DNA from 4 places in the Enterobacter cloacae complex sp. IR5418 genome. Region 4 is predicted to be linked to each of the others. Evidence: predicted binding sites of a transcription regulator. Region 4 holds the regulator's gene; each other region holds the start of a gene.
The links. The regulator CRP, encoded in region 4, controls carbon source genes, mostly activating them, when cyclic AMP is high. The targets are predictions, from matches to a motif close to ATGTGANNNNNNTCACAT.
Positions count from the first base shown of each region.

Region 1: the regulator CRP is predicted to act here: its motif matches at 2,430-2,447, upstream of msrB (peptide-methionine (R)-S-oxide reductase MsrB).
Region 2: the regulator CRP is predicted to act here: its motif matches at 6,060-6,077, upstream of ACOTX7_RS08720 (sugar transporter).
Region 3: the regulator CRP is predicted to act here: its motif matches at 2,943-2,960, upstream of rbsD (D-ribose pyranase).

Region 1 is NZ_JBMKHS010000017.1:87,105-95,021, forward strand. It holds gene pncA (bifunctional nicotinamidase/pyrazinamidase) at 1-55, shown strand, start outside; gene ACOTX7_RS14580 (glycoside hydrolase family 18 protein) at 280-1,533, shown strand; gene ACOTX7_RS14585 (YeaC family protein) at 1,585-1,857, opposite strand; gene msrB (peptide-methionine (R)-S-oxide reductase MsrB) at 1,899-2,312, opposite strand; gene gapA (glyceraldehyde-3-phosphate dehydrogenase) at 2,654-3,649, shown strand; gene ACOTX7_RS14600 (D-hexose-6-phosphate mutarotase) at 3,724-4,608, shown strand; gene ACOTX7_RS14605 (MipA/OmpV family protein) at 4,677-5,423, opposite strand; gene yeaG (protein kinase YeaG) at 5,856-7,790, shown strand; gene ACOTX7_RS14615 (YeaH/YhbH family protein) at 7,865-7,917, shown strand, end outside.
Region 2 is NZ_JBMKHS010000008.1:45,287-53,203, reverse strand. It holds gene glsB (glutaminase B) at 1-216, opposite strand, end outside; gene ACOTX7_RS08745 (methyl-accepting chemotaxis protein) at 279-1,868, opposite strand; gene sad (succinate-semialdehyde dehydrogenase) at 1,996-3,378, opposite strand; gene ptrR (putrescine utilization regulator PtrR) at 3,478-4,356, shown strand; gene ACOTX7_RS08730 (PhzF family phenazine biosynthesis protein) at 4,353-5,165, opposite strand; gene ACOTX7_RS08725 (PhzF family phenazine biosynthesis protein) at 5,188-5,976, opposite strand; gene ACOTX7_RS08720 (sugar transporter) at 6,153-7,349, shown strand; gene ACOTX7_RS08715 (MarC family NAAT transporter) at 7,443-7,917, opposite strand, start outside.
Region 3 is NZ_JBMKHS010000019.1:3,592-11,508, reverse strand. It holds gene ravA (ATPase RavA) at 1-754, opposite strand, end outside; gene kup (low affinity potassium transporter Kup) at 977-2,845, shown strand; gene rbsD (D-ribose pyranase) at 3,042-3,461, shown strand; gene rbsA (ribose ABC transporter ATP-binding protein RbsA) at 3,469-4,974, shown strand; gene rbsC (ribose ABC transporter permease) at 4,979-5,944, shown strand; gene rbsB (ribose ABC transporter substrate-binding protein RbsB) at 5,972-6,862, shown strand; gene rbsK (ribokinase) at 6,971-7,900, shown strand; gene rbsR (ribose operon transcriptional repressor RbsR) at 7,904-7,917, shown strand, end outside.
Region 4 is NZ_JBMKHS010000006.1:166,583-174,499, forward strand. It holds gene argD (bifunctional acetylornithine/succinyldiaminopimelate transaminase) at 1-391, shown strand, start outside; gene ACOTX7_RS07465 (YccS/YhfK family putative transporter) at 388-2,475, opposite strand; gene crp (cAMP-activated global transcriptional regulator CRP) at 2,533-3,165, opposite strand; gene ACOTX7_RS07475 (OsmC family protein) at 3,476-3,880, shown strand; gene ACOTX7_RS07480 (phosphoribulokinase) at 3,967-4,836, opposite strand; gene ACOTX7_RS07485 (YheU family protein) at 4,867-5,085, opposite strand; gene ACOTX7_RS07490 (hydrolase) at 5,082-6,104, opposite strand; gene mdcA (malonate decarboxylase subunit alpha) at 6,333-7,917, shown strand, end outside.

The DNA of each region.
Region 1 (7,917 bases), on a different contig from region 4:
CGCGGAAGGCGCAACGCTGTATACGCTGGCTGACTGGATGGAGACGCAGGCCTAAGCGTTTTTAGCCGGGTGGCGGCTTCGCCTTACCCGGCCTACTTTCTCTGGTTTTGTAGGCCGGGTAAGCGTCAGCGCCACCCGGCAAAACCCCCTCTCCGATCTCCCATAAAGTGAACTCCCTCGCATCACAAGCGAAACGGCAATGTTATTCTCTTCAGGCTGTTTTTTCGCCACGCCTTTTCTGTGGCGTGGTTATTTTTATTTGGTCAAAGAGGATCGTATATGAAACGTTTGCCCTTGCTGGCAGCATTACCCTTGCTTTGCGCGTCACTGGCTTCCGCCGCGCCCCTGATGTCCGTGGGCTACTTCAATGGCGGTGGCGATGTGACCGCCGGACCGGGTGGCGATATCAATAAACTCGACGTCCGCCAGATTACTCACCTCAACTACTCGTTTGGTCTGGTCTATAACAACGAGAAAGACGAAACCAACGCCGCGCTGAAGGATCCGGCAAAACTGCATCAAATCTGGTTATCACCAAAGGTGGCATCCGACCTGGCCTTAATCCCCACCCTGCGTAAACAAAATCCGAACCTGAAAGTCCTGCTTTCCGTTGGCGGCTGGGGCGCGCGTGGTTTTTCTGGCGCAGCGGCAACCAAAGAGAGCCGTGCGGTGTTTATTCGCTCCGCGCAGGAGATCGTCAACAAATACGGCCTGGATGGGATCGATCTGGACTGGGAATATCCGGTCAACGGCGCGTGGGGACTGGTCGAGAGCATCCCTGCCGACAGGGATAACTTCACCGCGCTGTTAAAAGAGATGCGTGACGCGTTTGGTAAGAAAAAGCTGGTCACGATCGCGGTCGGCGCGAATGCGGAAAGTCCGAAAAGCTGGGTGGATGTGAAAGCCATTGCCCCTCTGCTCGACTACATCAACCTGATGACCTACGACATGGCATACGGGACGCAGTACTTTAACGCGAATCTGTATGACTCCAGTGCCTGGCCGACGGTGGCTGCCGCGGACAAATACAGCGTCGATTTTGTGGTGAACAACTACCTGGCCGCCGGGCTTAAGCCGCAGCAGATGAACCTCGGGATTGGTTTTTATGGCCGCGTACCGAAGCGCGCCGTTGAACCGGGCATCGACTGGAGCAAACCGGACGCGCAAAACAATCCGGTGACACAGCCCTATTTTGGACCGCAGGAGATCGGCCTGTTTAAATCGCTTGGCTATGATCTGACCAAAGACACCTACGTGAAATACAACGATATCGTCCGCAAATTGCTGAACGATCCGCAGAAACGCTTTACCGAGCACTGGGACGATCAGGCGAAGGTGCCGTGGCTGTCAGTGAAATCCGCCGACGGGAAGGCGCTGTTTGCTATTTCGTATGAGAACCCGCGTTCCGTGGCAATCAAAGCGGATTACATCAAGGAGAAAGGTCTGGCCGGTGCCATGTTCTGGGAGTACGGGGCTGACGATGAAAACCAGCTCGCGAAACAGCTGGCGAAGTCGCTCGGGATCCCGCACTAATGTGTCGTGTGCCGGGTGGCGGCTTCGCCTTACCCGGCTTACATGGAACCTTTATTTGAAAGTCGCAATCGGCTTCGGCGTAATGCCGAAGTCTTCTTTTAGCTCACGCTTGCTTTTCATCACCATCTGACCGTTAGTGTCGATAGTCATATGCTGTGCGTCGGTATTGTTACGCGCCTGCCACAGCATCACCAGCTGCAAACTGTTCTCTTTTTGTTCAGGTGTGAGCGCCACACCGTCCGGCCATTTTCCCAGTTCAACGGCCGTCACCAGACGCTGATACACCTCCGGGGTCATGCCTGCAATCATGTCATCAATATTCACGATTTCTCCCTTTCAAAGGAATAATTTGCTGAATCGTTTTTTCAACCCTGGGTCTGGTCGCCGTTTTCGTCATCGGTAAAGCTCATGGAAGCCGAATTGACGCAGAAACGCTCCCCCGTCGGTTGCGGGCCATCCGGGAAGACATGCCCGAGATGGGCGTCACAGTTCCCGCAGCGAATTTCGGTGCGCACCATGCCGTGCGAGGAGTCCGTCAGGTAACGGATCGCATTGTCGCTGACAGGCTCGTAAAAGCTCGGCCAACCGCAGCCAGAATCATACTTAGTCTGGGAGTTAAACAGCGGTGCATCACACACCAGGCAGTGGTAGACGCCTTCCCGTTTGTTGTGCAGCAAACGCCCGGAAAACGGCGGTTCTGTGCCGTGATTTTGCGTCACGTAAAACTGCATCTCTGTAAGGTTTTTTTTCAAATCGTCGGGGTTACGTTGGTTCGACATATGCTTACATCTCGCTGTTGAAACAGACATCTTTTAACCCAGATTCTAACAAAACATTAACACCCGCGCGTACACTTTTGTTCTAAACTTATGTGTCGCGAAAAGGCGGTCAGGCAATTGTGATCAATTTCACATTTTAATCCTGCGAGGCCTTTAAAATTCCGGGCGCAGCCCCCATGTGGTTGCTAGCTCAAAGGGAAAGTGAGGCGAGTCAGTCGCACAAACGTTAGTCACAGGATTGATTTGTCGCAATGATTGACACGATTCCGCTTGACGCTGCGTAAGGTTTTTGTAATTTTACAGGCAACCTTTTATTCACTAACAAATAGCTGGTGGAATATATGACTATCAAAGTAGGTATCAACGGTTTTGGCCGTATCGGCCGTATTGTTTTCCGTGCTGCTCAGAAACGTTCTGACATCGAAATCGTTGGTATCAACGATCTCCTGGACGCTGAATACATGGCGTACATGCTGAAGTACGACTCAACTCACGGTCGTTTCGACGGCACCGTTGAAGTGAAAGACGGCCACCTGGTTGTTAACGGCAAAACCATCCGCGTTACTGCTGAGAAAGACCCAGCTAACCTGAAATGGAACGAAATCGGTGTTGACGTTGTAGCTGAAGCTACCGGTATCTTCCTGACCGACGAAACTGCACGTAAACACATCACTGCGGGTGCGAAGAAAGTTGTTCTGACTGGTCCTTCCAAAGACAACACCCCAATGTTCGTTCGCGGTGCAAACTTCGAAACTTACGCTGGCCAGGACATCGTTTCCAACGCATCCTGCACCACCAACTGCCTGGCACCGCTGGCTAAAGTTATCAACGACAACTTCGGCATCATCGAAGGTCTGATGACTACCGTTCACGCGACCACTGCGACTCAGAAAACCGTTGATGGCCCGTCTCACAAAGACTGGCGTGGCGGCCGTGGCGCGGCTCAGAACATCATCCCATCATCTACCGGTGCTGCTAAAGCAGTAGGTAAAGTACTGCCAGAACTGAATGGCAAACTGACTGGTATGGCGTTCCGCGTTCCAACTCCTAACGTATCCGTTGTTGACCTGACCGTTCGTCTGGAAAAAGCTGCTTCTTATGAAGAAATTAAGAAAGCAATCAAAGCTGCTTCCGAAGGCCCAATGAAAGGCGTTCTGGGTTACACCGAAGACGACGTTGTATCTACCGATTTCAACGGCGAAGTATGCACTTCCGTGTTCGATGCTAAAGCAGGTATCGCACTGAACGACAACTTCGTGAAACTGGTTTCCTGGTACGACAACGAAACTGGCTACTCTAACAAAGTACTGGACCTGATCGCTCACATCTCCAAATAAGTTGAGATGAGTGCTTGATCCTAAAAGGCGACTTCGGTCGCCTTTTTTATTGTTTTTAGACAGAGGATTGCTTAATGATTAATAAAATTTTTGCACTTCCGGTAGTCGAACAACTTACCCCTGTGCTCTCCCGCCGTCAGATCGACGGTGCCGATATCATCGTCGTTGATCACCCGCGCGTTAAAGCTTCCGTCGCGCTTAATGGCGCCCACCTGCTCTCCTGGAAACCAGAAGGCGAAGAAGAAGGCCTGTGGCTGAGCGAGGCCACCTCGTTCAAAAAAGGGGCGGCGATCCGTGGTGGCGTACCCATCTGCTGGCCATGGTTTGGCCCGTCAGCGCAGCAGGGATTACCCTCTCACGGTTTCGCCCGTAATCAGCAGTGGACGCTCAAAGCCCACAACGAAGATGAAAACGGCGCGGTGTTGACCTTTGAACTTCAGGCAAATGATGAAACGCGCGCCCTGTGGCCGCACGAGTTCACGTTGTATGCCCGCTTCAAGCTGGGTAAAACCTGCGAAATTGAACTCGAAGCCCACGGCGAATTCGAAACCACGTCCGCCCTGCACACCTATTTCAACGTAGGCGACATTCAGGCCGTTAAGGTGAGCGGCCTTGGCGATACCTTTATCGACAAAGTGGATAACGCGAAAGAAGGCAGACTGGACGACGGCGTGCAGACTTTCCCGGATCGTACCGACCGCGTGTACCTGCACCCGGAAGCCTGTAGCGTAATCCATGACAGCGCGCTGAACCGTGGCATTGAAGTGGTTCATCATCACCACAGCAACGTGGTGGGCTGGAACCCTGGCCCTGCCCTTTCCGTCAGCATGGCGGATATCCCGGATGACGGTTACAAGACCTTCGTCTGTGTGGAAACCGCGTGTGTGACTGCGCCGCAACAAACCAGCGAAGAAAAACCATCCCGCTTAGGCCAGACGATCAAGATTGTGAAGCGCTAATATTTTCTGCCGCATCATGAAAAAACAAACGGGGCGCAAGCGCCCCGTTTTAATGCATCACGTTCTGGTCAGAACTTGTAGGTCACACCCACAGAGAAGATACCAGACCAGGATTTGTCGACCATCGGGCTGTCTTTCACTTCATCGCTCAGACGAATGTAACGGCCAGTACCGTATACATTCCAGTCACCGAGGAAGTTATAAGAGGCGGTGAGTTCCAGGTACGGATCCCAGCCATCATCCGCGCTGTAGCTCTTCAGACCACTGCGGCGAGACTCCGCTTTAGACACGCCATAGTAGTAGTCGTTGTAATTCTCGCTGCTGTACTGCACACCGATACCCGGCGTCAGCGTCACCGCACCGTTGGTATAGCGATAAAGCCACGCCAGATCCCAGATGAAGCCGTTGCTGTTATCCAGGGTATCGCCCGCCAGCGCCGTGCGCAGGAAGCCATACTCGGTATTATGGACGTAAGAAAGCCCCGCCATCAGTGAGCTTCTGCGTTTGTCCAGCTGACGAAGCGCATTGCTGTCGCTGTCGCCTGGTTTAAAGTGCGTAGGATCGTAATAGGCCATGATGGAGAGCTTATCGGCCGTGTCGTTCCAGAGATAGTAGCCGCCGCCCAATCCACGGAACCAGAAGTTATCGCCTTCATAGGTGACAACGGGGACAGGATAAACGTCGCGGTCATACTGCTTGTACGGGCTGTTAATCACGCCAGCACCCGCGCCAACAGTCCACTGGCTCTCAGCCTGTACGGTGCTCGCTGCGGTAGCGGCAAGGATGCCCAATGCCAGAAGTTTGAGTTTGGTCACAATCCATTCTTTCCTGTAGTCAAATAATCAGCGGGTGAAGTGTAACCGCCATTCCCGTACATCCCAAAATTTTTTGCGCGCTAATCCGTTTGATTAACCCGTTATTTTTCATTTTTCAGATGACATCCCGCTTTCATTTATGTGACCTATAAATGAAAAACCCGCTTTTCGCTTATAACCGCAGTGGAAATTTTTGGATGAGTTATTGATATGTCATTGAAAGTAGATTTTATCCGTATGCAAGTTTTGCAATTGCCATCTACGCTTTACTTTAAGAAGAGGTTTTGCTGAACACCCTGCGGTTCATAGCCTTCGACCTGGCACACAGGTTGCTGCTCTGGCAGTGCGGTGCGAAAAATTCTCTTCCGGGAGCCTCCACTACTCATACGAACGGCTCTTATCCTGTGCTAAAAAACGAAAGGACGGCATGCCATGAATATATTCGATCACTATCGCCAGCGCTACGAAGCTGCCAAGGACGAAGAGTTCACACTGCAGGAGTTTCTTACCATTTGTCGGCAAGATCGCAGTGCCTATGCCAATGCGGCAGAACGGCTATTGATGGCTATTGGTGAGCCAAACATGGTTGATACTGCCCTGGAGCCACGGCTTTCCCGTCTCTTTTCGAACCGGGTGGTCGCCCGCTACCCGGCGTTTGAGGAGTTCTATGGCATGGAAGATGCCATAGAGCAGATCGTCTCCTACCTGAAGCATGCCGCTCAAGGGCTGGAAGAGAAGAAACAGATCCTCTACCTGTTGGGGCCTGTCGGTGGGGGTAAATCCTCCCTTGCTGAACGGCTGAAAGCGCTGATGCAGCGCGTGCCAATCTATGTGCTGAGCGCCAACGGCGAGCGCAGCCCGGTCAATGACCACCCGCTGTGCCTGTTTAACCCGCAGGAGGATGCGCAAATTCTGGAAAAAGAGTTTGGCATTCCGCATCGCTATCTCGGTACGATCATGTCGCCGTGGGCGGCAAAACGTCTGCATGAGTTTGGTGGGGATATCACTAAATTCCGCGTCGTGAAAGTGTGGCCGTCTATCCTTGAGCAGATCGCCATTGCCAAAACTGAACCCGGTGACGAGAACAACCAGGATATCTCGGCGCTGGTGGGTAAAGTTGATATCCGTAAGCTGGAACATCACGCGCAAAACGATCCGGATGCCTACGGCTATTCCGGTGCGCTGTGCCGCGCCAACCAGGGGATTATGGAATTTGTCGAGATGTTTAAAGCACCGATCAAAGTGCTGCATCCGCTGCTCACCGCCACCCAGGAAGGCAACTACAACGGGACGGAAGGTATTTCTGCCCTGCCGTTTAACGGGATTATCCTCGCTCACTCGAACGAATCCGAATGGGTGACCTTCCGTAACAACAAAAACAATGAGGCGTTCCTTGACCGTGTGTATATCGTCAAAGTGCCTTATTGCCTGCGGATCTCCGAAGAGATCAAGATTTACGAAAAACTGCTCAACCACAGTGAGCTGGTGCATGCGCCTTGCGCACCGGGAACCCTGGAAACACTGTCGCGCTTCTCGATCCTGTCGCGCCTGAAAGAGCCGGAAAACTCCAGCATCTACTCGAAAATGCGCGTCTATGACGGCGAAAGCCTGAAAGATACCGACCCGAAAGCGAAATCGTATCAGGAATACCGCGATTACGCCGGGGTCGACGAAGGAATGAACGGTCTGTCGACGCGTTTCGCGTTTAAGATCCTCTCCCGCGTCTTTAACTTCGACCACGCGGAGGTGGCCGCCAACCCGGTGCATCTGTTCTATGTTCTGGAACAGCAAATTGAACGTGAGCAGTTCCCTCAGGAACAGGCTGAACGCTATCTGGAGTTCCTGAAAGGCTATCTGATCCCGAAATACGCCGAGTTCATTGGCAAAGAGATCCAGACCGCCTACCTGGAATCCTATTCCGAATACGGGCAGAACATCTTCGACCGGTACGTCACTTACGCTGACTTCTGGATCCAGGATCAGGAGTACCGCGACCCGGATACCGGCCAGCTGTTTGACCGTGAATCCCTGAACGCGGAGCTGGAAAAAATTGAGAAGCCAGCCGGGATCAGCAACCCGAAAGACTTCCGAAACGAGATTGTGAACTTCGTGCTGCGCGCCAGAGCGCATAACAATGGCCGCAATCCGAACTGGACCAGCTACGAAAAACTGCGCACGGTTATAGAGAAGAAAATGTTCTCTAACACCGAAGAGCTGTTGCCGGTCATCTCGTTCAACGCCAAAACCTCAACCGACGAGCAGAAAAAGCACGACGATTTTGTCGACCGTATGATGGAGAAGGGCTATACCCGCAAACAGGTCCGCCTGCTCTGTGAATGGTATCTGCGCGTGCGTAAATCGTCTTAAAACAAGTGCCCGGTAGCGCCTGCGCCTGCCGGGCCAACAAAAACGCAAGTTGGCAAATGCAGTACGGGGGATATATGACCTGGTTTATTGACCGGCGTCTTAACGGCAAAAACAAGAGCACGGTGAA
Region 2 (7,917 bases), on a different contig from region 4:
GCTGAGCACTTTTGAGATCGACTGAATCGAAAAGCGCTCCAGCGCGTCTCCCGCCTGAAAACGCTGCCCGTCGATGGTACAAATGGCGATACCAAGCTTATTCCCGCTGATCGAGGCCAGCGCGGGAATGTAATCGGCAACCTTACCCTGCCCCAGTAACGGACGAACCTGCGCCAGAATCTCGTCCAGCATCTCATTATGGATGACCGCAGCCACACTTTGCTCCTTGCCCTCAGGCTAAAACGGGCTGCGAGTATAACAGAGGCTTATACATCACGTCAGGCAGGGAGACGAAAACGCGAGACGGCCTGTAACAAAAGATCTGACTCCTGATGCAGACGCGCAGAGGCATTCGACGCTTCGCTAACCAGCAGATCTGTCTGACGCGATACCTGATTCAGCGCCTGAAGCTGACGGGTCATCTGGTGAATACTTTCCCCCTGATTCAGGGTGGCAAGCGAAATATCATTCAGCAGGCTGCTCAGATTCGCCACCAGCCCGGTAACCTGTTGCAGATTATCTTCCAGACGGTTTACCACCTGGGAACCTTCTTCAATGCCCTGTAGCGAATGGTTGATCAGCGCCTGGATGGTTTGCGTAGAGTGACTGCTTTTTCTGGCCAGCAGCCCCACTTCCCGGGCGACTACCGCGAATCCGCGCCCCTGCTCCCCCGCATGGGCGGCTTCAATGGCAGCATTGAGGGCCAGAATATTGGTCTGAAACGCCACGCTGTCGATCATCGCGACGATCCCGCGCATCTCTGAGGATCGGTCGACGATCGTCTGCATCGAGCCATTCACCGCAGACATCATGTGCTCCCCGCCGACGGCAGCCTGTCGGGCCTCATCGGCACGCGAGCGGGCAAGTTTCGCATACCCCGTGTTCCCCTCAACGTGGTTTTCGAGATCGGCAATATGCGCCGTCACCTCCTCCAGCTCTTTGGCCTGCCGCGTAGACTGCTGATAAAGCTTCTGATTTCCCTGGGCAAGTGACCCGATATTCTCAACCATGGCGGTGGTGGCCTCGCTGACCTGAGTCACCAGTTGCTGTAGACCGCGCTGCATGGCGGTAATACTGCCGCTGAGCTGGCTGATTTCCCGGTTGAAGCGCACAACGTCAGGCGGCGTGCCGGACAAATCTCCAGCCGCAAGCAGGTTTATATGGACGATCATACGGCGTAGCGGGGTTATCACCCATTTCGCCATGCCGAACCAGACGGCAATGGCAATGGCCACCAGCACCAGCGGCGCAAACAGGAACAGTCGTTGCAGGCCTGAGAGTTGTTCCATGAGCGACTGACGCCCCTGTATCGCCTGCTTCTCACTTCGCTGCTGATAGCGTGCGAAGTTGTCATTAAAATCGGTCTGAAACGCCTGGGCGGGTACGGCAAAAAAGAGATCAATGCTATTGGTTTTCACCAGCCCTTCCGCCTGCTCCCTGATGGCGCTATAGAAAAGCTGATAGCTATTGACCAGCGCCTCGTCTTGCGGCGGATTAAGCGCGAGCCAGCCTTTCCACGCCTGCTGTGACGCCGCCAGGGATTTTTGCGCCTCGTCCATCAGGCTGTGCCAGCTCCCTTCTGAGCCGGTCTCTTTATCCTGCATGAAGTACACGCCAGCGCGGTTGAGCAGATCGCTTGCCGCCAGCAGGGAAACGCGCGCCTGATCCAGCCTGCTCTGTTGCTGCCAGGCCAGCTGATTGCGGTGTTCGTTACGCTGGGCTTGATTCAGGGAGGCGGTCAGCAGGAAGGATGAAGAGAGTTGCAGGGCGGAGAAAAGGCCAATAATACAAAAGATGCCGGTCAGCAGGCCAAACTGACGAGGAATAAAGCGCTGCGCAAGACGGCGAAAAATTTGCGTTAGGTTCATAATTTTCTTCTGTAACAATACGTTAGACGCGAGCGAGTCTACGAAACGAAAATGACAGAACCATTGCAGAATAATGACAGGAAACGGGAATTACCGGGCAGCGTATTTGCCTTACCCGGCAACAACATTACACGCGATCCTTCCACACCGTCTGCACATTACAGAACTCATGCAGACCGAAATGAGAAAGCTCCCGTCCGAAGCCGCTCTTTTTCACGCCGCCAAACGCGACGCGCGCATCGCTGGCGCTGTAGCCGTTGATAAACACCCCGCCGCACTCCAGTTCGCGAGAGAAGGTTTCAGCCAGCGCATCGTTCGCGGTAAAGACCGTCGCCGATAAGCCAAAATCGCTGTCATTAGCCAGCTGCAAGGCATGCGCCGCATCGTTCGCGACGGTAATCGCCGCCACCGGGCCAAACAGCTCCTGACGGAAGGCCGTCATCTCTGGGGTGACGTCCCCGAGTACGGTTGGCGCATAATAGTTACCGCTCCCGGCAAGCTTCTCTCCACCGAGCAGCAGGGTCGCCCCTTCCGCCAGCGTAGCCTGCACCTGCTGATGCAGTTCATCGCGAAGATCACATCGCGCCATCGGGCCAATATAGTTATCTTCTTCTTCCGGTGCGCCCATCTTCAGCGCCGCGACCGCGGCAACAAAGCGCTGGGTAAAGACGTCCGCCACGCCCGCTTCCACAATAAAGCGTTTTGCCGCCGCGCAAACCTGCCCGGTATTCTGATAACGTCCGGCCACGGCCGCGTTGACGGCCAGATCCAGATCGGCATCGTTCAGCACGATAAACGGATCGGAACCACCCAGCTCGAGCACGCATTTCTTCAGCGCCGCGCCCGCCTGCGCGCCAATCGCCGCCCCTGCCCGAACGCTGCCGGTCACGGTCACCGCCGCGATACGACGATCGATAATCGCCTGGCTGACGCCGTCATTGGTCGCGTTCACCCAGCCAAAGACCCCCTCAGGGAAACCGGCATCCGCAAACACCTGCCCGATCATCTCCGCCGAGCCGAGCACATTCGGCGCATGTTTAAGCAGATAGCTGTTCCCTGCCAGCAGGATCGGCACCGCACCGCGCAGCACCTGCCACAGCGGGAAGTTCCACGGTATCACCGCCAGAATCGGCCCCAGCGGACGATACTCAATCACCGCATTTTCGACCTGGGTAGATTCCGGATTCAGCATCGCCGGGCCGTGTTCAGCGTACCAGTCGCAAAGGCTGGCGGACTTCGCCACCTCCGCACGCGCCTGCACAATCGGCTTACCCATCTCACGGGAGATCGTCTGCGCCATCGCTTCCGCACGGCTGCGCAGCGCCGTACCCAGATCGCGAAGTTTTTGCGCCCGGTGCGCTACGCTCTCGCGTCGCCACTGGCGAAAACCGGTATCCGCCTGCGCAATGGCATGCTCAACGTCACGGGACATGGCCCACGGGTAAGCAGCCAGCGTTTCGCCGGTAGCCGGATTAACAGAAATGGCATGGGTAGCAGATGAATAGGTCATGATGTTCTCCACGTAATAACAGTTGATTGATTGTGGCCTACTCTGCTATTTCTTAAAAATGAATAATACTCACCACCTTATTCACGAATCGAGAACGGTATGAACTTAACCCAGCTTGAGATGTTTAACGCCGTCGCACTGACCGGCAGCATTACCCAGGCGGCGCAAAAGGTACACCGCGTGCCGTCAAACCTCACCACCCGCATCCGACAGCTTGAGGCAGATCTCGGCGTGGAACTGTTTATCCGTGAGAATCAGCGCCTGCGGCTTTCCCCCGCCGGGCACAATTTTTTGCGCTACAGCAAGCAGATCCTGGCGCTGGTCGACGAAGCGCGAATGGTCGTCGCCGGGGATGAACCGCAGGGATTATTCTCACTCGGCGCGCTGGAAAGTACCGCCGCCGTGCGCATTCCGGAAAGTCTGGCGCGGTTTAATCAGCGCTATCCGCGCATACAGTTTGCGTTGTCCACCGGGCCTTCCGGTACGATGATTGACGGCGTGCTTGAGGGGACGCTCAGTGCCGCCTTTGTCGACGGGCCGCTCTCGCACCCGGAACTGGAAGGGATGCCGGTTTACCGGGAAGAGATGATGCTGGTCACTCCTGCGGGCCACGCGGAAGTGTCAAAAGCCACGCAGGTGAGCGGCAGCGACGTGTACGCCTTTCGCGCCAACTGTTCTTACCGTCGTCATCTGGAGAGCTGGTTTCATGCCGACCGCGTCACGCCGGGCAGGATCCACGAGATGGAGTCCTACCACGGAATGCTCGCCTGCGTGATTGCGGGGGCAGGCATTGCGCTGATGCCCCGCTCCATGCTGGAGAGCATGCCAGGGCATCATCAGGTGGCGGCGTGGCCGCTGGCGGAAAACTGGCGCTGGCTCACCACCTGGCTGGTGTGGCGACGCGGGGCGATGACCCGCCAGCTTGAGGCGTTTATCGCGCTGCTTAACGAGCGTCAGCCACCAGCGCCCCGTTGTTAATGCTGAACGTAGTCCTGGAGACGAAGGTAGATTTTCCCCTTCATATACAGCGTGGCCTGCCCGCCAATCAGCACGCGATCGCCCTTAAGCTCGCAGCGCAAATCCCCGCCGCGCAGGGAGACCTGGCGGGCCGACATCTGCGTTTTACCGAGCTTTTCGCTCCAGTACGGGATCAGCATGCTGTGGGCTGATCCCGTCACCGGATCCTCCGGCACCCCTTCCCCCGGGCAGAAGAAGCGGCTGACGAAATCATATTCATCACCCGGCGCCGTAACACAGACCATTTTCCCCAGCGGAAGCATGCCCGCGATATCCGGGGTCAGCGCCTCCACCTGCTGCTGGCTGTCGAGCACCACCATGTAATCGCGCCCCACACGCACCTCTTTTGCCGCGTTAATGCCCAGTGCGCTGAACAGCGCTGCCGGTGGCGTATCGACAACCTCGGTTGACCACGCCGGGAAATTGAGCGTTAGCCAGTCGCCGCTACGTTGGACCGTCAGTTCGCCGACAAAGCGCGTGGTGAAGGTAATTTCCGTATGCGGGTAATCCAGATATTCGAAAATAACGTGAGAAGCCGCGAGGGTTGCATGGCCGCAAAGGTTGATTTCATCCTGCGTGGTAAACCAGCGCAGCTCAAACCCGTTGTCCGTTCGGACAAAGAACGCCGTCTCTGACTGATTATGCTGCTTTGCCATCTTCAGCAGCGTCTCATCTGGCAGCCATGCTTCCAGCGGACATACCGCCGCCGCATTGCCGCCGAACGCCCTGTCGCTGAAAGCATCTACCAGATAAAAATCAATTTCCTGCATCGTTTGTTCCTCTTAGATTTATTCAGCGCAGAAATACTGTGCCCTTCAGGTACAGCGAGGCCTGCCCGCCCATCCGCACGCGGTCGCCCCTGAGTTCGCAGCGGACGTCCCCGCCACGGGCTGAAACCTGACGGGCAAACATCTGTGTTTTGCCAAGCTGTTCACTCCAGTACGGGATCAGCATAGTGTGCGCGGAGCCGGTGACAGGATCTTCCGGCACGGCCACGCCCGGCGAGAAGAAGCGACTGACAAAGTCATATTCCCCTTCGTCCCGGGCGGTGACCGCCACTTTATGCTCGCCCGGCGTCATGGCGGAGAAATCCGGATTAAGGGCTTCAACCTGCTCGCGGTTTTCCAGTACCAGCACCCAGGCGCGGCCTTTTCGGGCCTCGACATAGTGGCTGATACCGAGTGCGGAGAGCATCTCCGGTGGCGGCGTCTGTGCCTGCGTCGGGCAGGCCGGAAAATCCAGCGTCATCCAGTCACCTTCACGGCTGACGGTCAGGCGACCAGAGGCGGTGTCAAAATGAATGCGTGAGTCCGGATAATCCAGTTCGTTAAACAGAACATACGCCGCGGCAAGCGTGGCGTGACCACAGAGATTCACCTCGGTGAGCGTGGTGAACCAGCGCAGCTCAATTCCCCCTCTGGTGCACACAAAAAACGCGGTTTCCGACTGGTTATGCTGTTGTGCCATCCGCAGTAACGTCTCATCCGGCAGCCACGCGTCGAGCGGGCAAACCGCCGCCGGATTGCCGCCAAAGGAGGACGCGCTGAACGCATCTACCAGATAAAAATCAATCTCCTGCATTGTGTTACCGCCTGTTTTTGTTGTGTTGTTCTTTATCTTCAATGAAAACAACCTTGTTCGCTACCGCTGCATGAAGGTAAATTTTGTGATTCACATCACATAACGGTTGAGTTTTCGCCGTTTAAAGCTTTAAGATCGTCTCCTCATCTTTCAGGTAACGAACCCCAGATATCCCTATGACAACACACACGGTTTCCCGCAGGGTCGCGTGGCTACGCGTGGTCACGCTCGCCATTGCAGCGTTTATTTTCAATACAACGGAATTTGTTCCGGTTGGACTGCTGTCCGACATCGCCGCCAGCTTCCATATGGAAACGGCACAGGTTGGCATTATGCTGACCATCTATGCATGGGTGGTCGCGCTGATGTCGCTGCCGTTTATGCTGCTGACCAGTCAGATGGAACGTCGTAAGTTACTCATTGGGCTGTTTGTGGTATTCATTGCCAGCCATGTGCTGTCGTTTATGGCGTGGAACTTTACCGTGCTGGTCATCAGCCGCGTCGGCATCGCGTTTGCCCATGCCATTTTCTGGTCGATTACCGCGTCGCTCGCCATTCGTCTGGCCCCGGCGGGGAAACGTGCCCAGGCGCTGAGCCTAATCGCCACCGGAACGGCGCTGGCGATGGTGTTAGGTCTGCCGATCGGACGCATAGTGGGACAATACTTCGGCTGGCGAACCACCTTCTTTGCTATCGGCATGGGGGCGCTGATCACCCTGGTGTGTCTGATCAAACTCTTGCCAAAACTGCCCAGCGAACACTCCGGCTCGCTGAAAAGCCTGCCGCTGCTGGTGCGCCGTCCGGCGCTGATGAGCATCTATCTGCTGACCGTGATTGTGGTGACCGCCCATTACACGGCCTATAGCTATATTGAGCCGTTTGTTCAGGTTGTGGCGGGCTTTAGCGCCAACTTCGCCACCGTTCTGCTGTTGATCCTGGGCGGTGCGGGGATTATCGGCAGTATCCTGTTCGGGAAGCTGGGCAATCAGCACGCGTCTGCGCTTGTGAGCAGTGCGATTGGCCTGCTGCTGGCGTGCCTGCTGTTACTGCTGCCTGCGGCTGGCAGCGAAAGCCATCTGGCGATCCTCAGCCTGTTCTGGGGCGTGGCGATCATGATTATTGGTCTGGGGATGCAGGTTAAAGTGCTGGCGCTGGCTCCGGACGCCACGGACGTGGCAATGTCGCTCTTCTCCGGGATATTTAATCTGGGGATTGGGGCCGGGGCGCTGGTGGGAAATCAGATCAGCCTGCATGTGTCGATGTCGGCCATTGGCTATCTCGGGGCGATTCCGGCGCTGATCGCGCTGATCTGGTCGGTGCTTATCTTCCGTAAATGGCCGGTCGCGATGGAAGAACAGACCAGCCACGGTTGACGTTTGTTGTGCCGGGTGGCGGCTTCGCCTTACCCGGCCTACATTATTACGGACTTGTAGGCCGGGTAAGCGCAGCGCCACCCGGCAATGTTCTCAATGATACGTCTTAACAATCTCCAGCACGCCGTTAATAATAAACTGCACGCCCATACAGACCAGCAGGAAGCCCATCAGACGGGAAATGGCCTCAATACCCCCCTTGCCCACCCAGCGCATAATCGCCCCGGAACTGCGTAATGATCCCCAGACGATAATGGCGATAAGCGCAAAAATGATCGGCGGCGCAACGGTGATAACCCAGTGCGGAAAAGTGGTACCATCCCGCACCGTTGAGGCGGAACTGATGATCATCGCTATCGTCCCCGGCCCCGCCGTGCTCGGCATGGCTAACGGTACAAAGGCAATGTTGGCGCTCGGTTCGCTTTCAAGCTCCTCCGATTTGCTTTTGGCTTCCGGTGATTCGTGCGCTTTTTGCGCCGGGAACAGCATCCGGAAACCAATAAAGGCCACGATCAGCCCACCGGCGATACGCAGACCGGGAATCGAAATCCCAAAGGTATTCATCACC
Region 3 (7,917 bases), on a different contig from region 4:
GACGGTCAGAGACATACGGCGCAGAAGGCAGTAAATCAAGCTGCTGGCGCAGCATGAAGATCAGCTCAAAAACGGCATCGGGCAGTTTTATCTTGCCGATCTCCTCCTGCCACTGGTGGTATTCCTCGTCCGTGACCTGTAATGACGCTGCCACCGGGTTTTCGTTTTCGTCCTGCTGGCTCACCAGCATGGAGCGGAAGTTTGATTTATCCTGGACTTTATCCAGCCACAGGCGGATCAGCATACGGTCATACAGCGCTTCCAGGCTGCTGTCGGCTTCGGGCAGTTCGTTTGACGCGGCCACCAGCAGGCGCATGGGGATCTTCTCTTCGCTGGCGCCGTTGCGGAAGCGGCGTTCGTTAATTGCCGTCAGCAGGGTATTCAGAATGGCCGGGCCAGCTTTCCAGATCTCATCAAGAAAGACGATTTCCGCTTCCGGGAGATAGCCCGCCGTCAGACGTTCATAGCGTCCCTCATCTTTTAACGCCTGAATGGAGAGCGGGCCGAACACTTCTTCCGGCGTGGAGAAGCGCGTCATCAAATACTCAAATGCGCGCGCGTTCTGGAAAGCGAATTTGAGGCGGCGTGCGATCAGACTTTTGGCAATGCCCGGTGGGCCAAGCAGAAACACGCTTTCCCCGCTCAGCGCCGCCAGTAAACAGAGGCGAATGGCGTGGCTACGCTCGTAAAGGCCTTTCTCCAGCGCGCTGCTGAGGCGGGAAATTCTTTCTGCTAATAAATGTGAGTGAGCCATAATAGTTTTGCATCCTTTCGCCGTCGTGGCGGCTAATTGAAGCGAGTATAGACGTTTCGGTCTGGCCTGGTAATAGGCTGAAGTGCGGCGCTATTTTCTTTGCGCTACATTAATGCGGCTGCATTTAGGGGTACGATTTTGCATTGAATCGTGCATACTGTGCGCTTTTTGTGGGCCAAGGGACTAAGCACACATTTGTTATTCAAACGAAAAGACTAGTCTATGAGCACTGATAATAAGCAATCATTACCCGCAGTAACGCTTGCGGCGATCGGGGTTGTCTACGGTGATATCGGCACCAGCCCGCTTTATACGCTTCGTGAATGTCTGTCCGGTCAGTTTGGTTTTGGTGTAGAGCGTGACGCCGTCTTTGGTTTTCTCTCGCTCATCTTCTGGCTGCTGATCCTGGTGGTCTCCCTTAAGTATCTCTCTTTCGTTATGCGGGCTGATAACGCGGGCGAGGGCGGTATTCTGACCCTGATGTCCCTTGCCGGGCGCAATACGTCTGCAAGAATGACCTCCGTGCTGGTCATCATTGGCCTGATTGGCGGCAGCTTCTTCTATGGGGAAGTGGTGATTACGCCAGCGATTTCGGTGATGTCAGCCATAGAGGGGCTGGAGATTGTCGCGCCACAGCTTGATACGTGGGTGGTGCCACTCGCTATTATCGTGCTGACGTTGCTGTTTGCTATACAAAAACACGGTACCGGGCTGGTGGGTAAGCTGTTCGCGCCTATTATGCTGGCCTGGTTCCTGATCCTGGCGGCGCTGGGCTTACGCAGCATTATCGCCAACCCGGATGTCCTGCACGCGTTGAACCCAATGTGGGCGGTGCATTTCTTCCTTGAATATAAAGTGGTGTCGTTTGTGGCCCTGGGCGCGGTGGTGCTTTCCATTACCGGTGTTGAAGCGCTGTATGCGGATATGGGCCACTTCGGGAAACTCCCTATTCGCGTCGCCTGGTTTAGCGTGGTCTTGCCTTCACTGGTGCTGAATTACTTCGGTCAGGGCGCGCTGCTGCTTGCGCACCCTGAAGCGATTAAAAACCCGTTCTTCCTGCTGGCGCCGGACTGGGCGCTGGTTCCGATGCTGATCCTGGCGACGCTGGCGACGGTCATTGCCTCTCAGGCTGTCATTTCCGGCGTCTTCTCCCTGACGCGTCAGGCCGTGCGTTTGGGTTATCTCTCCCCAATGCGCATTATCCATACCTCGGAGATGGAGTCTGGCCAGATCTACATTCCGTTCGTCAACTGGCTGCTCTATTTCGCGGTGGTGATTGTTATCGTCAGCTTTGAGCACTCCAGTAACCTGGCGGCGGCGTACGGTATTGCGGTGACCGGAACGATGGTGTTGACCTCTATTCTCTCCACTACCGTGGCGTACCGTAACTGGCACTGGAATAAGTTCCTCGTGGGGCTGATCCTGGTGGGCTTCCTCTGCATCGACGTGCCGCTGTTCTCTGCAAACCTCGACAAGATTGTCTCCGGTGGCTGGTTGCCGCTGACGCTGGGCCTGGTGATGTTTATCGTGATGACGACGTGGAAGAGCGAACGTTTCCGCCTGCTGCGTCGCATGCATGAGCACGGTAACTCTCTGGAGGCGATGATCGCCTCGCTGGAGAAATCTCCGCCGGTGCGCGTGCCGGGCACGGCGGTGTATATGTCTCGTGCGCTGAACGTGATCCCGTTTGCGCTGATGCATAACCTCAAGCACAACAAAGTGCTGCACGAGCGCGTGATCCTGCTGACGCTGCGTACCGAAGATGCGCCGTATGTTCACAACGTGCGTCGCGTACAGATTGAACAGCTATCGCCGACCTTCTGGCGCGTGGTGGCAAGCTACGGCTGGCGCGAAACCCCGAATGTGGAAGAGGTATTCCACCGCTGCGGTCTGGAAGGTCTGAGTTGCCGCATGATGGAGACGTCGTTCTTTATGTCCCACGAGTCGCTGATCATCGGCAAGCGCCCATGGTATCTGCGTCTGCGCGGCAAGCTGTATCTTATCCTGCAACGTAACGCCCTGCGTGCGCCTGACCAGTTTGAAATCCCGCCGAATCGCGTAATTGAGCTGGGGACGCAGGTCGAGATTTAAGTCCTTCTGAAAATGCCGGGTGACGCTGCGCTTACCCGGCCTACCAAACCCTCAACACACCCGCCTGAATTACCTCCACGTTTCACTTAGCGAAACGTTTCGACGTTGATCACAAATCCGTTACGTCATGATGGTTTTCTGAACACTTCTGCGGCTACACTGTTTTTAGCGAAACGTTTCGCTAGTGGAGCAAAAAATGAAGAAAGGCACAGTACTCAACTCAGAAATCTCATCGGTGATTTCCCGTCTTGGGCATACCGATACGCTGGTGGTTTGCGATGCAGGCTTACCAGTTCCGCGCAGCACAACCCGTATCGATATGGCGTTAACGCAGGGCGTACCCTCGTTCATGCAGGTACTGGAAGTGGTCACTGCGGAGATGCAGGTTGAGGCGGCCATTCTCGCGGCGGAAATCAAACAACATAATCCGCAACTCCACGAAACGTTGCTCAGCCACATTGAGCAACTGCAACAGCACCAGGGAAACACCATAGAAATTCGTTACACAACGCACGAGCAGTTCAAACAACAAACCGCAGACAGTCAGGCGGTGATTCGCAGCGGGGAGTGTTCCCCGTATGCGAATATCATTCTCTGTGCTGGCGTCACCTTCTGAGGCCATCATGGACGCATTACTGCAACTCAAAGGGATCGATAAGTCGTTCCCGGGCGTAAAAGCCCTCTCCGGCGCGGCGCTGAACGTCTATTCCGGGCGCGTCATGGCGCTGGTGGGCGAGAACGGCGCGGGCAAATCCACCATGATGAAAGTGCTGACCGGGATCTATCAACGCGATGCCGGTTCGCTGCTGTGGCTGGGTAAAGAGACCACCTTCAACGGCCCGAAATCTTCTCTGGAAGCGGGCATCGGCATCATCCACCAGGAACTGAACCTGATCCCGCAGCTCACCATTGCGGAGAACATCTTCCTCGGCCGTGAGTTCGTGAACCGCTTTGGCAAAATCGACTGGAAAACCATGTACGCCGAAGCGGACAAACTGCTGGCGAAGCTGAACCTGCGCTTTAAGAGCGACCGCCTGGTGGGCGACCTCTCTATCGGCGATCAGCAGATGGTGGAAATCGCGAAGGTGCTGAGCTTTGAGTCAAAGGTCATCATCATGGATGAACCGACCGATGCCCTGACCGACACCGAAACCGAATCCCTGTTCCGCGTGATCCGCGAACTGAAATCCCAGGGGCGCGGCATTGTTTATATCTCTCACCGCATGAAAGAGATCTTCGAGATCTGCGATGACGTCACCGTGTTTCGCGACGGGCAGTTTATTGCCGAGCGTGAAGTGGCCACCCTGACCGAAGATTCGCTTATCGAAATGATGGTGGGGCGTAAACTCGAAGACCAGTATCCGCGTCTGGATAAAGCGCCGGGAGAGATCCGCCTGAAGGTGGATAACCTCTGCGGGCCGGGCGTCAACGACGTCTCCTTTACCCTGCGCCAGGGCGAGATCCTCGGCGTCGCGGGCCTGATGGGCGCGGGGCGTACCGAACTAATGAAAGTGCTCTACGGCGCACTGCCGCGCACCAGCGGTTACGTTACTCTCGACGGCCATGAAGTGGTCACCCGCTCGCCGCAGGATGGCCTGGCGAACGGCATTGTCTATATCTCCGAAGACCGTAAGCGCGACGGCTTAGTGCTGGGCATGTCGGTGAAAGAGAACATGTCCCTGACGGCGCTACGCTATTTCAGCCGCAGCGGCGGCAGCCTGAAACACAAAGATGAACAGCAGGCGGTCAGCGATTTTATCCGTCTCTTTAACGTCAAAACCCCGTCGATGGAGCAGGCGATTGGCCTGTTGTCCGGCGGGAATCAGCAGAAAGTGGCAATTGCCCGCGGGCTAATGACGCGCCCGAAAGTGTTGATCCTCGATGAGCCAACCCGTGGCGTGGACGTGGGGGCGAAAAAAGAGATCTATCAGCTGATTAACCAGTTCAAGGCTGACGGTCTGAGCATCATTCTGGTCTCTTCCGAGATGCCAGAGGTATTAGGCATGAGCGATCGCATTATCGTCATGCATGAAGGGCATCTCGGCGGTGAATTCACTCGCGAGCAGGCCACCCAGGAAGTTCTGATGGCTGCCGCTGTGGGCAAGCTTAATCGCGTGAATCAGGAGTAAGAAGATGACTACCCAGGCTGTTTCTGGTCGCCGCTATTTCACAAAGGCATGGCTGATGGAACAAAAATCGCTGATTGCCCTGCTGGTGCTTATCGCGATTGTCTCGACCATGAGTCCGAACTTTTTTACCGTCAATAACCTGTTCAATATTCTTCAGCAGACCTCCGTCAACGCCATTATGGCGGTGGGGATGACGCTGGTGATTTTGACTTCGGGTATCGATCTGTCCGTCGGTTCCCTGCTGGCCCTTACTGGTGCTATCGCCGCGTCGATTGTCGGCATTGAAGTTAACGCGCTGGTGGCCGTTGCCGCTGCGCTGGCGGCTGGGGCGGCAATTGGTGCCGTAACCGGCGTGATTGTGGCGAAAGGCCGCGTTCAGGCGTTCATCGCTACGCTGGTAATGATGCTGCTGCTGCGCGGGGTGACCATGGTCTACACCAACGGCAGCCCGGTTAATACCGGTTTTACCGATAACGCCGATCTGTTTGGCTGGTTCGGTATCGGTCGCCCGCTGGGTGTTCCGACCCCGGTCTGGATCATGGCTATCGTCTTCCTGGCGGCGTGGTACATGCTGCACCACACCCGTCTGGGCCGTTATATCTATGCGCTGGGCGGTAACGAAGCGGCAACGCGTCTGTCCGGTATCAGCGTTAATAAAGTCAAAATTATCGTTTACTCCCTGTGCGGCCTGCTGGCGTCTCTGGCGGGCATCATTGAAGTGGCGCGTCTCTCTTCCGCACAGCCAACGGCGGGTACGGGCTATGAGCTGGATGCCATCGCGGCAGTGGTTCTGGGCGGTACGAGCCTGGCGGGGGGTAAAGGTCGTATTGTTGGGACATTGATCGGCGCACTGATCCTCGGTTTCCTGAATAATGGTTTGAATTTGTTAGGTGTTTCCTCCTATTACCAGATGATCGTTAAGGCAGTGGTGATTTTGCTGGCGGTACTGGTAGACAACAAAAAACAGTAACTGACGACACTACAGGACATCTTAGATATGAACATGAAAAAACTGGCTACCCTGGTTTCTGCTGTCGCGCTGAGCGCAACCGTAAGTGCTAACGCCATGGCGAAAGACACCATCGCGCTGGTTGTCTCTACTCTGAACAACCCGTTCTTTGTCTCGCTGAAAGATGGTGCGCAGAAAGAAGCAGACAAACTGGGCTACAACCTGGTGGTGCTGGATTCTCAGAACAACCCGGCGAAAGAGCTGGCGAACGTGCAGGACTTAACCGTTCGTGGTACTAAAATTCTGCTGATCAACCCAACGGATTCCGACGCGGTCGGTAACGCCGTGAAGATGGCAAACCAGGCGAAGATCCCGGTAATCACCCTGGACCGTCAGGCAACGAAAGGGGATGTGGTCAGCCACATTGCGTCTGATAACGTCCTGGGCGGTAAAATCGCCGGTGACTACATCGCGAAGAAAGCCGGTGAAGGCGCGAAAGTGATCGAATTGCAGGGTATCGCCGGGACTTCCGCGGCCCGTGAACGTGGTGAAGGCTTCCAGCAGGCTGTAGCGGCGCACAAATTCAACGTGCTGGCGAGCCAGCCGGCAGACTTCGACCGTACAAAGGGTCTGAACGTTATGCAGAACCTGCTGACCGCGCATCCTGATGTGCAGGCGGTATTTGCCCAGAACGATGAAATGGCGCTCGGTGCGCTGCGTGCCCTCCAGACTGCGGGTAAATCAGATGTGATGGTTGTCGGATTTGACGGCACGCCGGATGGTGAAAAAGCAGTAAATGATGGCAAACTGGCTGCGACCATCGCTCAGTTGCCTGAGCAGATTGGCGCGACTGGCGTGCAAACTGCCGATAAAGTGCTGAAGGGCGAAAAAGTTCAGGCCAAATATCCTGTTGACCTGAAACTGGTCATTAAGCAGTAAAGGCGATTCAGGCAGTCGCTGGCTGCCTGAGGGACACCAAATAAAAGAAAAGTGTGGCATACGCCACCGGGTAATACCGGTGGCGCTCTCAGATGGACACCTCAATACATGAAAACCGCAGGCAATCTCGTCGTCCTTGGCAGTATCAATGCCGATCACATTCTTAACCTTGAAACGTTCCCCACTCCGGGCGAAACCGTCACTGGCAATCAGTATCAGGTGGCGTTCGGCGGTAAGGGCGCAAACCAGGCGGTAGCTGCCGGGCGCAGCGGGGCGAATATCGCGTTTATCGCCTGTACGGGTGATGACGATACCGGCGAGCGCGTACGCAAACAGCTGGCAAGCGACAACATCGACATCGCGCCAGTCAGCGTGGTTGCCGGGGAATCAACCGGCGTGGCGCTGATTTTCGTCAATGCGGAAGGTGAGAATGTCATCGGTATTCATGCAGGGGCGAATGCTGCGTTAACGACTGAACGCGTCGAAGCACAACGCGGAATCATCGCCGCAGCGGAAGCCCTGCTGATGCAGCTGGAGTCACCGGTGGAAAGCGTGCTGGCCGCTGCGAAAATTGCGCATGAAAATCATACCTCTGTCGTACTTAACCCTGCGCCTGCCCGTGTATTATCAGACGAGCTGCTGGCGCTGGTGGATATCATCACCCCGAACGAAACCGAAGCGGAAAAGCTGACGGGTATCCGTGTCGAAAATGATGACGATGCAGCGCGTGCGGCGTTTGCACTGCATGAAAAAGGCATTGGCACCGTCATCATCACCCTCGGCAGCCGTGGGGTGTGGGCTAGCGTCAATGGCGAAGGCCGTCGTATACCGGGCTTTAAGGTCAAAGCCATTGATACCATCGCCGCAGGAGATACCTTTAACGGTGCGCTGGTAACGGCGCTGCTGGAAGGAAAAGCAATGGATGACGCGATCCGCTTCGCGCATGCCGCCGCCGCGATTGCGGTGACGCGTAAAGGCGCTCAGCCTTCTGTTCCATGGCGTAAAGAGATTGATGAATTCTTAAGTCAGCAGGGGTAACGCTTGGCCACAATGAA
Region 4 (7,917 bases):
CGTTGGCTCACACGGCTCCACCTACGGCGGTAATCCGCTGGCGTGCGCCGTGGCGGGTGCGGCGTTCGACATCATTAATACGCCGGATGTTCTGAATGGCGTGAATGCGAAACGCGACCTGTTTGTGAAACATCTCCAGCATATTGACGAGCAGTTTGATGTCTTCAGTGAGATCCGCGGGATGGGGCTGCTGATCGGCGCTGAACTGAAGCCGCAGTACAAAGGCCGCGCACGTGATTTTCTGCACGCTGCCGCACATGAAGGGGTGATGGTGTTGAATGCCGGGCCGGACGTGATGCGTTTTGCACCGTCGCTGGTGGTGGAAGACAAAGACATCGAAGACGGGTTAGCCCGTTTTGCCGCGGCGGTCGCGAAGATCGTCAGCGGCTAATACGCGGTGCGTTTTAACCGGCGCGTTAACCAAATCCCATGATGCGGGCGCTGACGCCATGCCACCGATGAAATGGTGTGCATGGTGTTCAGATGCCCCAGCACGCGCTGTAAATGCTGCTCCAGGGTGCTCATCGGCCCGTGGGTCAGCGTCTCCGGCGCTTCCAGAATGTTCGAATCCCCCGACTCGCCCGGCGCGTCATACTCCAGACGCTGCTGACAGCGCTGCAACGCAATTTCACACGACTGCAAATAGCGCTGCGCCAGATCCGGCGTCAGCATCGTGTGCTCGCGCGCCAGCGTGGTCATGGCGTTAATATGCTCGACGATGAACTGGCTGTGCGTGACCCACAGTTTCATATCCGCCAGGTAGTGCGCGTTAAAGCCCGGCTCCTGCATGGCCTGGTTAAGGGAGTTGAACAGGGCGTTATGCGCCTGGTTGACCTTCATGCGCTCGTAAGCCAGCGGAGAAGGCTGCGGGTCATCGCTCAGGATAAGACGTATGGCCTGCTGGTCGGCTTCCAGCGCATCGTGGGCGTTCTGCCTCAGCAACCCGCTTTGCCACTGCGGCCACAGCCAGACCATGCCGCCAAAGGCGATCAGGCAGCCAATCAGCGTATCGACCAGCCGGGCAATAATAAATTGTTCCCCGTTAAGCGTGAGCAGTTGTAGGGTATATACCGCCGTCACCGTAAAGCCCACCATCGCCCAGCCGTAGTTTTTGCGGATGATCAGGTAACTCACCAGCGTGATCGCCAGCATACCGGCCAGGGTATAGCCCTCCGGCACATGGAAGTGCAGCGTCACGCCCGCGATAATCAGCCCCGCCATCGTCCCGCCCGCCCGATGCAGAATGCGTACCCGCGTGGCGCCATAGCCGTTCTGGGTAACAAACAGCACGGTCATTAAGATCCAGTAGGGTTTCGGCAGGTGCAGGGCCACTCCCATCAGGCTGGCGATGCTCAGCATCACACTGATGCGCGCGGCGTTGCGCAGGGCGGAAGACTTCAGTGAAAGATAGCTTTTGAGGGCGGGCAGCAGCGGCAGCCGTTTTTGCTTATCGGCCATCAGGTCCCGGGCATAAAGCGGGCGCTGGGTGCGCAACACCCGGGCGATGCGGCTGAAATGCCAGGCGGCAAACTGCCCGACCGGGTTATCCGCGTGCTGACGCGCAATCTTTTCCAGCGCGCCGAGCTGTTTGTCCATGTTAAAGCGCGTCGGGTAGCGGTGATAGAGGATATCGTCAGCCAGCACCCGCAGGCGCGCCGCGACGGTCTGCGCGTTCCAGCGGATCACCGCTTCCGCATGGCTGCGCTCCACCAGCTTTTGCACCTCTTCCGGATTATGAAGGCTGACGGAGATATGCTCCTGCAAATCCAGCCCGACTTGGAAGGTACGCAGCAGCCGCTTGTATTCATGATTTTTGTTGGCGGCAAGCATGTGCAACTGCTGATAGCACTGGCTGATGAGATCCACCACTTTTTGCTGACGCGCCAGCAGCGGCGGCAGGGATTTTTCCGGGTCGGTATGTTGAGTGAGCAGGGTGTATTTTGCTTCGCAGTATTCAGCAAGCTGCACGTAGAGCAGGCTCAGGGATTCGCGCAGCGGCTGTTCCCGCCACAGCCAGAACCAGAACCAGTTAAACAGGCCGTACCATAATGTCCCCAGGGCGTAGATCAGTAGCGGCTCCCACACCGGCATATTGCCCGCAAGGCTTAAGGTGAAGATGGCGGCAATCAGCGACGCGGGAAGCAGGCGGGCGTGCAGCGAGCTGATTTCCGCGGTGACGCCGAGCGTCATCGCCAGCACGGTCAGGATCAGCGGCAGCGGGATATCACGAGCCAGCAAAAGCTGTACGGCAAGGCTACAGCCCGCAAACAGGCAGCCGCCGATAATCAGACGTTTAAAAAAGCGTTTATGCGGCGTATCCAGACCGGCAATGTTGCAGCAGGCGGGGACGAGGGAAAACAGCAGGCCTTGCTGAAGATGTCCGAGGATCAGGCCCACGGCCACGGGAAGACACAACACCAGCGTTTGTCGCAGTGCGTAGTTAACTTCCGGGTGATAGATCAGCCTGCGCCACATGGGGAGTAGAGACAAAAACGGCGTGCCACCCTGCGGCGGCACGCCGTTTGACCACAATTAACGGGTTCCGTAAACCACGATAGTTTTACCGTGGGCAGAGATCAGGTTCTGATCTTCCAGCATCTTCAGGATACGGCCCACTGTTTCACGGGAGCAGCCGACGATCTGACCGATTTCCTGGCGGGTAATTTTAATTTGCATGCCGTCAGGGTGGGTCATGGCGTCTGGCTGTTTCGCCAGGTTCAACAGCGTCTGCGCAATACGACCGGTCACGTCCAGGAAGGCGAGGTTACCCACCTTCTCAGAGGTCACTTGCAGACGGCGTGCCATCTGGGAAGAAAGACGCATCAGGATGTCAGGGTTGACCTGAATCAGCTGACGGAATTTCTTGTAAGAAATTTCAGCCACTTCACATGCTGTTTTTGCACGAACCCAGGCGCTACGTTCCTGGCCTTCTTCAAACAGGCCCAGTTCACCGATAAAATCGCCCTGGTTCAGATAAGAAAGGATCATCTCTTTCCCTTCTTCATCTTTGATCAGCACGGCCACCGAGCCTTTAACGATGTAATACAACGTTTCCGCCTTTTCACCCTGGTGAATCAGCGTGCTCTTTGATGGGTACTTATGAATGTGGCAATGAGACAAGAACCATTCGAGAGTCGGGTCTGTTTGCGGTTTGCCAAGCACCATGCGCTGTTATCCTCTGTTATAAGCTGTCACCAGAGTCATAAGATGCATCCGGACTCTGGGGTTGCAATCGAATTCTTACCCATACCTGGGAAGTCGGCTGTCGTAACGTTTCGCAGCCAGTAAAGTTTGATGTCCTCTGCATACATGTGTAACGTCAATGTATTACTGTAGCATCCAGAGTGTTTTAGCATAGCTTTCGCCGCGTGTCTCCTGGTGTCTCGCTTCAGCATGACGCAGGTCGCCTTCCGTTGCGAGAAATGTAACGTACACGTAATCTGTCATAAAAAATGCAACGTTGGAGTGAGTGAATATGCAAGCGCGTGTGAAATGGGTTGAAGGGTTAACGTTCCTGGGCGAGTCTGCTTCCGGGCACCAGGTTTTGATGGATGGCAACTCCGGTGATAAAGCGCCAAGCCCAATGGAAATGGTGCTGATGGCGGCAGGGGGATGCAGTGCGATCGACGTGGTGTCGATCCTGCAAAAAGGCCGTCATGACGTGACCGGTTGTGAAGTGAAGCTGACGTCGGAACGTCGCGAAGAGGCGCCACGCCTGTTTACCCATATCAATCTGCACTTTATCGTCACCGGCAAAGCGCTGAAGGACGCGGCGGTGTCACGCGCGGTAGATCTCTCTGCGGAGAAGTACTGCTCTGTGGCGTTGATGCTGGAAAAAGCGGTAAACATCACCCATTCGTATGAAGTGATCGAGGCGTAATCTTTTGGCGGGTGGCGCTTCGCTGACCCGCCCTACAACTGCACGCCCGTAGGCCCGGTAAGCGCAGCGCCATCCGGCAACAGGCGTCACGCGATCTGCTTTCCTTCCATCAGCCGCTGCACCAGCGGTGTCATAATCAGCTCCATCGCCAGCCCCATTTTTCCGCCCGGCACCACTAACGTATTCATGTGCGAAATAAACGAACCCTGTAGCATCGCCAGCAGCCAGGGGTAATCAATGCCTTCCAGGTTGCGGAAGTGGATCACCACAAAGCTCTCGTCCAGCGACGGGATGCTTTTTGCGGCGAACGGGTTGGAGGTGTCCACGGTGGGGACGCGCTGGAAGTTAATGTGGGTGCGGGAGAACTGTGGCGTCAGGAAGTTGATGTAGTCTTCCATGGAGCGCACAACCGAGTCCATGACCGCCTCGCGCGAATGGCCGCGCTCGCTCATGTCACGCGTCAGCTTCTGGATCCACTCAAGGTTAACGATCGGCACCACCCCCACCAGCAAATCCACATGGCGCGCCACGTCGTGCTGAGGCGTCACCACGCCGCCGTGCAATCCTTCGTAAAACAGCACGTCAGTCGGTTCCGGCAGCGGTTGCCAGGGCGTGAATGTGCCGGGAACCTGGTTCCAGGGCACGGCTTCATCGTAGGTGTGCAGATACTTGCGGGACTGCCCGGTGCCGCTCTGCCCGTATTCGCGGAAGGTTTGCTCCAGCAGGCCGAAGTCATTCGCCTCCGGGCCGAAGTAGCTGATGTGTTTACCCAGATCGCGCGCCTTGCGGATGGCCATATCCATCTCCGGGCGCGTGTAGCGGTGAAAGCTGTCGCCCTCTACCTCTGCCGCCCGTAAGTTAAGCTGGGCGAAGATCTTGCGGAAGGCGAGGCTGGTGGTAGTGGTACCCGCCCCACTCGAACCCGTAACGGCAATAACCGGATGTCTGGCAGACATAGCAACTCCCTGACTGGAAAAGTGTAAAGATCAGCCATGAAACGCGTTGCGGGGCATGATATTGACCGTCTCATGCAGTTCGGACCATACCAGCACCACGTCGCCGCTTTTAAGCTGGCGCTTAACATCGTTGACCTTTTGTTCAAGCGAACGTTCATGTTCACCATAATCGGTGCCTTCGCGCAAGACAAAGCTTTCAATCAGATTATCGAGCGTTTCGGGAGAGAGATCCTGCCAGGGAATAATCATTTTTTACCGTCCAGATAAGCCGTTAACCAGTCGGGAATACGCGTCTCAAGCCACATTTTTGGCCGACGCAGCGTGCCGCCAACAAAGCCGACGTGTCCGCCGAACTGGGTGAGCTGATACTCCACGTTGGCCGGCAGATGTTCGGGCGCGGGGATCGAGTGATGATCCATAAACGGGTCATCTTTGGCGTGGATAATCAGCGTAGGTTTCGTGATTTGATTCAGTAAAGGCATGGCGCTGCACTGACGGTAATAGTCAATCGCATCGGCAAAGCCGTGAATTTTCGAGGTGATCAAATCATCAAACTCGCGCAGGCGCTTCACGCGTTTGAGCTGTTGCAGCGTCACAGGCAGCGTATCGGGATAGGCCTTCAGCTTGCGCGCGGCGTTGGCTTTCAGCAGGTTGAGCAGGTAACGCTGGTAGATCCGCGAAAACCCCTTTTCCATATGATAGCTGCACTGCTCCAGCATAAACGGCGCAGAGACGATCACCGCCGCCTCCAGCGGTACGGCGTCGCTCTCCTTCGCCAGCAGGCAGGCCAGCATATTGCCGCCCAGCGAATACCCCACCGCTGCCGTTGGCACCTCGCCAAAACGGTCTCTCAGCCAGCGCAGGAACCAGGTGCCGTCCTCGGTTTCACCCGAGTGATAAATGCGTTTCTGACGATTAGGTTCGCCGCTGCATCCGCGAAAATGCATCACTACCCCAAGCCAGCCGCGGGCTTTCGCCGCCTCGATGAGACCGTGTGCGTAAGGGCTGTGCAGGCTGCCTTCCAGACCGTGAAAGACCACCAGACGGGGTTTATGTCTGGCCCGATCCGGATCTTCGCTCCAGGCGAGATCCAAAAAGTCACCATCCGGCAAATCCAGGCGTTGCCAGTGTGGGGTGAACTGTACCTTGCGGCGGATCAGGCGCGGCAGCATGGTTTGCAGGTGAGGGTTAGCCACACCGCGCATGGGCACGAACTCTGCGCTCTCTTCGGCTGCAATGTCGAAGTCTGAGGGAATGATTTGGGTCATAAGGGCGATGCTGATTCTTGTCAGAAATTAACTATACCTTCCGAATTGTACCCCGTTTAGCCCGTTTTTCCGAAACATGAACTGATCCCGATCACATTTCTTTACCTTGATTATTACTCTCAGGCTAATGATTCCGCTCTACGCTTAATTGATGCCTTTCTCACCAGCGCGCACACTTTACTCAACGTTAAGCAAATCAGAATGATGTGCTGAATCAGGAGGTTAATAATGTTATCTGGGCAAACACCCACCCGGCAATGGAACACCCGACGCAGCGAGAAAGCGCGTCGTCTGGCGTCCGTACCGGTGCAGGGCAAGGTACTGCCAACCGGCGATCTTGTCGCCATGCTGGAAAAACTGATCGCACCAGGCGACAAAGTCGTTCTGGAAGGCAACAACCAGAAGCAGGCGGATTTCCTTTCCCGCTCACTGGCCGAAGTGAACCCGCAAATCGTGCACGACCTGCATATGATCATGCCGAGCGTGGGCCGCAGCGAACATCTGGATATCTTTGAGAAAGGCATCGCCCGCAAGCTGGACTTCTCTTTCTCGGGCACGCAGAGCCTGCGCATCTCGCAGCTGCTGGAAGATGGCCAGCTCGAAATCGGGGCGATTCACACCTACATCGAACTCTACTCACGTTTATACGTCGACCTTTCGCCAAACGTGGCGCTGATTGCCGGGTTTAAAGCAGACCGCAAAGGCAACCTCTACACCGGGGCAAGTACTGAAGATACCCCGGCGCTGGTGGAAGCCGCCGCATTCCACGACGGCATCGTCATCGCACAGGTGAACGAGCTGGTGGAAGATGAGTGCGACCTGCCGCGTGTGGATATTCCAGGCTCGTGGATCGATTACGTGGTGGTGGCCGACAAGCCGTTCTTTATCGAACCGCTCTTTACCCGCGACCCGCGCCTGATCAAACAGGAACATATCCTGATGGCGATGATGGCGATTAAAGGCATCTACGCGGAACACCAGGTGCAGTCCCTGAACCACGGGATTGGCTTTAACACTGCCGCCATTGAGCTGCTGCTGCCAACCTACGGCGAACAGCTCGGACTCAAAGGCAAAATCTGTAAACACTGGACGCTGAACCCGCATCCAACGCTGATCCCCGCCATTGAGAGCGGCTGGGTGGAGAGCGTTCACTGCTTCGGTGGTGAGCTGGGGATGGAAGAGTACATCCGCGCCCGCCCGGACGTGTTCTTTACCGGCGCCGACGGCTCCATGCGTTCTAACCGCGCCTTCTGCCAGCTGGCAGGTCAGTACGCGGTCGATATGTTTATCGGCTCTACGCTACAGGTTGATGGTTACGCTAACTCCTCAACCGTGACCCGCGGCCGTCTCTCCGGCTTCGGCGGCGCGCCAAACATGGGCCACGATCCGCACGGTCGTCGCCACGCCACACCGGCCTGGCTGAACATGATCACCGAGCCTGACCCAATGCAGCGCGGTAAAAAGCTGGTTGTGCAGATGGTGGAAACCTTCCAGGCGGGCGTGAAGCCAACCTTCGTGGAAAAACTCGACGCCGTTGACGTGGCGAAAGCCTCCGGTATGCCGCTGGCACCGGTCATGATTTACGGCGATGACGTCACCCACGTGCTGACGGAAGAGGGCATTGCTTACCTCTACCGGGCGAAAGATCTGGAAGAGCGTCGCGCCATGGTCGCTGCCGTGGCGGGTATTACTGATATCGGTCTGGGCGTTGACGCCAGACGCGTGGCGGAACTGCGTCAGAGCGGCAAGGTTGTTTATCCGGAAGATATGGGCATTCGCCGTACCGACGCCACCCGCTCTCTGCTGGCTGCGG